Linked DNA regions of Kribbella sp. NBC_01245. The protein of the gene in region 1 interacts with the protein of each later gene in a pairwise test. Links are inferred from orthologs where the notes say so. Each region holds a gene or a part of one and is shown in the gene's direction. Other genes may lie near its edges.

Evidence for each region. Proteins that work in one complex are often made in the same cells at the same time.
Region 2: the proteins of ftsZ (region 1) and rlmN interact in binary tests that used the Escherichia coli proteins (3 or more experiments, as listed by UniProt). The link is inferred for Kribbella sp. NBC_01245 from one-to-one orthologs.

Annotation. Positions count from the first base shown.
Region 1 is NZ_CP108487.1:2,454,131-2,456,947, reverse strand. It holds ftsZ (cell division protein FtsZ), read left to right. Parts: upstream 1-572; coding sequence 573-2,063; downstream 2,064-2,817. Other genes in the region: OG394_RS10825 (S41 family peptidase), read left to right, coding at 2,751-2,817; OG394_RS10830 (ArsR/SmtB family transcription factor), read right to left, coding at 2,190-2,693; OG394_RS10840 (cell division protein FtsQ/DivIB), read left to right, coding at 1-349. UniProt on the Escherichia coli protein: Essential cell division protein that forms a contractile ring structure (Z ring) at the future cell division site. The regulation of the ring assembly controls the timing and the location of cell division.
Region 2 is NZ_CP108487.1:8,602,380-8,605,230, forward strand. It holds rlmN (23S rRNA (adenine(2503)-C(2))-methyltransferase RlmN), read left to right. Parts: upstream 1-792; coding sequence 793-1,911; downstream 1,912-2,851. Other genes in the region: OG394_RS39660 (WD40/YVTN/BNR-like repeat-containing protein), read left to right, coding at 1-749; OG394_RS39670 (DivIVA domain-containing protein), read left to right, coding at 1,915-2,478; OG394_RS39675 (nuclear transport factor 2 family protein), read right to left, coding at 2,494-2,673; OG394_RS39680 (DUF1304 family protein), read right to left, coding at 2,746-2,851.

The DNA of each region.
Region 1 (2,817 bases):
CTGGGAGCTGGTCGACGCCACCGGCAAGGCGTACCGCACGATCGACACCCGGCCGCCGGGTTTGCCGCAGGCGGTCGTCTCCGGCGTACGGCGGGCGGTGACGGTCCGTTCGATCGTGACGGTTTCGGCCGCGTTGCCGGATGCCCTGCGGGCCCGGGTGATCTCGATCTCGGCCGCGTCGCCGGACTCGATCACGCTGAATCTGGCTGCCGGGGTGAAGGTCGTCTGGGGCAGTGCCGATGACAGTCCGCGCAAGGCCGAGGTACTGAACGTGCTGATGCGGCGAGATGCGAAGGTGTACGACGTGTCGGCGCCGGATCTCCCTGTCACCAAAGGGGAAAAGAAGTAATCGTCACATCCCGGCACCGTGCGGCGGGGCGCGTGGACATTGCCGGATTCGGTCCCGTACCGTGCGGCGTAATCTAAAGTTGACATAAGTCTAACCATCAAGTTGAGGTCGAGTCTTTACATCGGCGAAGATCTCGAAGGCTCCTGGTGGTGTTCGGGAGCAGGCGCAGCTCGGACGGCCATCCGGCCATAACGGGAACAGAACGAGGCGAGAGGCGCGGGACGTGGCGGCACCGCAGAACTACCTGGCACTCATCAAGGTCGTCGGCATCGGCGGAGGCGGCGTCAATGCCGTGAACCGGATGATCGAGCACGGTCTGAAGGGCGTTGAGTTCATCGCCATCAATACCGACGCTCAGGCGCTTTTGATGAGCGATGCCGACGTGAAGCTCGACATCGGCCGTGAGGAGACCCGTGGTCTCGGCGCGGGCGCGAATCCGGCGATCGGCCAGAAGGCCGCCGAGGACCACGCGGAGGAGATCGAGGAGGCGCTCAAGGGCGCCGATATGGTCTTCGTCACCGCGGGTGAAGGCGGCGGTACCGGCACCGGTGGTGCGCCAGTGGTGGCCCGGATCGCAAGGTCCCTGGGCGCTTTGACGATAGGTGTCGTCACGCGGCCGTTCTCCTTCGAAGGAAAGCGGCGCGCGACCCAGGCAGAGGACGGCATCGCCACCCTCCGCGAAGAAGTCGACACCCTGATAGTGATTCCGAATGACCGCCTGCTGACCATCAGTGACCGGGCAGTCTCTGTGCTGGACGCCTTCAAGCAGGCCGATCAGGTGCTGCTGCAGGGTGTTTCCGGCATCACCGACCTGATCACCACCCCGGGCCTGATCAACGTCGACTTCGCGGACGTCAAGGCCGTCATGTCGAACGCCGGCTCCGCGCTGATGGGCATCGGCTCGTCGCGTGGTGAGGACCGGGCCGTCGCGGCAGCGGAAGCGGCCATCTCGAGTCCGTTGCTTGAGGCAAGCATCGAGGGCGCGCACGGTGTGCTGCTGTCGATCGCGGGCGGTTCCGACCTGGGCCTGTTCGAGATCAACGAGGCCGCCCAGCTGGTCTCGGAGTCGGCGCACACGGACGCCAACATCATCTTCGGCGCGGTCATCGACGACGCTCTCGGTGACGAGGTCCGCGTGACGGTCATCGCCGCCGGCTTCGACGGCGGTATGCCGAAGCGTCGCGAGCAGGCCATGAACAGCGCCCGCCCGCAGTCCACCTCGCGTCCTGCCGCCCCGGCTGCTCCGGCCACTCCGCCGCCTGCGGCCCCGATGACTCCTGCCGCTCCGGTTTCAGGTCAGACGCCTCCGGCAGGTGCTGGTTGGCCTTCGACCTTCGCGGGCAACACGCCGTCGTCGAACGGTGCCGCTCCGGCCGCGCCCGCACCGACGCCGTCGGTCTACGGCGGTCCGGTGACGCCTGCTTCGCAGACCTCCGACGACACGGTTCCGGTGCCGACAGCCGGTACGACGCACTCGGCCCGGCCGCAGACCAACGACCCGGCCCGTACGCCGCCGCCCGCCCAGCCGTCGCACCAGCCCCCGCAGCCGCACCAGCCGCAGCCGACTTCCCAGCCGGCGCCGCAGTCGAACCCGCAGTCCACCCCGCCGCCGTACCAGCCCCCGGCCCCCTCCACCCAGCCCCTCCGCCAGGGCCCCACCCGCAAGCCCCCGGTCGAAGACGACGAACTAGACATCCCCGACTTCCTGAAATAGCCCACGCGGCCTGAATTTTTGGCGTTCATTCGTCGGAATCCGCCCTCTCAGCTAGGCGGACCCGCACAGGTCCGCTGACGTTAGAGGGCGGATTCCGACGAATGAACGCCAAAAATGCGTCATGCTTTACGAAGGCGTCTGGTAGACCGTGGCGACGATGCCGTAGCGGGATTCGCCGGGGCCGGCGTCGGGGAGTTCGTCGATGAGTGACTCGAGTCGGGCCGATAGCGCTTCGGCTTGGGACTTTGTGAGGCGCTGGTTGCGGAGCTTCAGCAGCAGGGTCTCGGTCGCGTTCTCCAATTCCCCGGCGACGGCCTGCAGTGTCGGCCCGACGGTCGCGCGCTCGGCCTCCGGGCTGAAGGTCAGCATCCTGGCGCTTCGCCGGTAGTACTGCTCGGTCCCACCCCGCACCTGCCGGGTCTCGACCACCCGCACCATGCCGGCCTCACGCAGCACGCCGAGGTGATGCGCCACATTGCCCTTGCGCGTATTCAGCGATACCGCGAGCTGGCTGATCGTGGCCGGCTCTTGCCCAAGGGCGAACAGCAGCCGGTGCCGCATCGGATGCCCCAACGCCTTGAACTGCTCGGCTGACGCGACCTTCAGCTCCGGATCCATCTCGTCTGTCACCAATCAAGCGTCAAATACTCTTGACGCTTTGTCAAGGCCGGTGCTCTACTGCTCGACATGACCTCTGCCCACGAAATCATCGAAAAGCTCGCCGACCTGGTGAGCGAGCACTACGTCTTCCCCG
Region 2 (2,851 bases), 6.1 Mb from region 1 along the record:
CGCACGATCTCGGTGTCTCGGGCGACTATTGGTGGACCTCTGGTGGTTCGCAGCGATCGATCCAGTCGAGCGAGGACGATGGCAAAACGTGGACCCCCCATCAGGCACCAGGGGTGATCCGGGCGGTCTACGGGCAAGGCAGTACCCCGATCTTCAAAATCGGCACGGGCTCGGACATGCACCTCTACCGAGGCGGCGGCTCGCCGTACTTCACCCGGATCGAGCCGGGTCTAGGCCGGGCGCACGACTACTCCGTCTGGGGCCGGGCCGTCGCGAGCGGCGACGTCAACGGCATGGTCGGAGTCGTGGTCAGCAACTCCGACCACAAACCCCGGATGACGCCCTGCAAGACCACCTCGATCGATACCCAGGTGTCCGCGGGACCGGGTGACGTGATCTGGCTGATGTGTCCCACCTCGGCCTCGGCCGGACCGACGTTGATGCTGTCGTCCGACGCGGGCAAGAGCTGGAAGACGGTCACCAGCAACGTGCCGCGGCCCGGCGCGGTGAACCACATCGCCGCGATCAGCGCGGACGCGGCGCTCTACTACGCCGGCCCGACCAGCAAGGCGACGCGGGTCCGGGTGGATGGCGGCACCCGCGAGGTGGTGATCACCGGCATGGCCGAGGTGGGTGATCTCTACTTCCAGACGTCGTCGGTGGGCTACGCGAGCAGCTATGGCCGGTTGATGCGGACGACCGACGGTGGTCTGACCTGGAACCGGGTGACATTCCCCGCTTTCGAGTAGGTGAATTTGTGAACGGAGGCCGGGGCAGGGACAATCGGTGAAGATGACTACCTCCCTGCCCTTGGTTTTCGATGAGCCGCGCCGTGCCAAGAAGCCGCCGCGGCACCTGGCCGACCTCAGTGGCGAGGAGCGCAAGACCGCGGTGACCGCGCTCGGGGAGCCCGCTTTCCGCGCGAACCAGCTGTCCAACCACTACTTCTCCCGGCTGACCGACGATCCGGCGCAGATGACCGATCTGCCGGCCGCGACCCGGGACAAGCTCGTCGCTGACCTGATGCCGCCGCTGCTGACCCGCGTGCGCGACATGGAGTGCGACAACGGCACCACCCGTAAGACCCTGTGGAAGCTGCTCGACGGCTCGCTGGTCGAGTCCGTGCTGATGCGCTACAAGGACCGGACGACGATGTGCGTGTCCTCCCAGGCCGGTTGTGGCATGGCCTGCCCGTTCTGCGCGACCGGCCAGGCCGGGCTGACCCGGAACATGAGCACCGCCGAGATCGTCGAGCAGGTCGTCGACGGCGCCCGCGCCCTGGCCCGTGGCGAGATCAACGGCGGACCGGGTCGGGTCAACAACATCGTCTTCATGGGCATGGGCGAGCCGATGGCCAACTACAAGGCCGTGATCGGCGCCGTCCGGCGATTCACCGAGCCGTCGCCCGAGGGCCTGGGCATCTCGGCTCGTGGCGTCACCGTCTCCACCGTCGGCCTGGTGCCGCGGATGAAGCAGCTCGCGACCGAGGGCATCCCGGTCACACTGGCGTTGTCGCTGCACGCGCCGGATGACGAGCTCCGCGACGAGCTGGTGCCGATCAACAACCGGTGGAAGGTCGACGAGGTTCTCGACGCCGCCTGGGGATACGCCCAGCAGACCAAACGCCGCGTCTCCATCGAGTACGCGATGATTCGCGATATCAACGACCACGCCTGGCGAGCCGACCTGCTCGGCGAGAAGCTCGCGGCCCGCGGCGACTGGGGGTGGGTGCACGTCAACCTGATCCCGCTGAACCCGACGCCCGGCTCGAAGTGGACCGCCTCCGACCCGGCCGATGAGCGCGAGTTCGTCCGGCGGCTCGAGGCGCACGGCATCCCCACCACCGTCCGCGATACCCGCGGGCAGGAGATCGACGGCGCCTGCGGCCAGCTCGCCGCCGCGGGCGACTGAGCCTTGCTGCGCCCAGACTTCGCCGTACGGCGGACCGGCGAGCGCTATGACCGCGCCGACGTCGATGCCTTCGTCAATCGCGTGCTGGCCGCCACCGAGCGCGGCACGCCGTCCGGCCCGGAGCTGACCCGGCCCGAGCTCACCCGCGCCGACGTTCAGAACGCCACCTTCGGCCGGCCGTTCTTCGGTCCGGGTTATGCGGCCGAACAGGTCGACGACTTCCTGTCGCAAGCGGTGAGCTGGCTGCCGGCGGACGAGCCCCCGCACCGCACGGCCCACAAGACGACCGACCACACGACCCACCGCCCAGAGCAGAGCGACCCGGTGCAGTTCGAGCCGCCGCAGTTCTCGCCGGTGCGGCTCCGGGCGGCGTACGACATGGACGAGGTCGATGACTTTGTCGACCGGGTGATGGCCACGGTCAATCGCCGGCCGGTCGATCGGCCGGTCACCGATCGCGACGTGCGAGAGGTCGCGTTCAGCGTGGTCCGGGTGCGCGAGGGCTACGAGATCGAGCAGGTCGACCTCTTCCTCGACCAGGCCGAAGACTGGCTCCGCCACCCCTGAGCGTCGTCCCACCGCTCATCCGCCCAGCAGGTCGGTATAGAACGCCCGGATCTCCGTATGCCCTGCCGCGATCCCTCCACCCGGCAGAGCCAGCACGGCCGTCGGCTCGTAGAGCGCGACAACCGCCTCCACGTCGCCGGCATTGATGTGCGCCACCAGCAAACGCGCCAAGTCTTCCGGTACGGCGGCAACCATCGGAACCTCCTTGCTCGACCTTGTCCGCCAAACCGTAGACAAGCCCACCGACAGTTCTCGAAAAGCGAGGAATCAGGCGAGCGCCGCCACGAGAAGTGCGGCCGCCGGCAGACCCTCCATGATCGAGTTGAGCCAGAGTTTTCGTTGCGACGCGACCAGCACGAAAGCTAAGAAGACG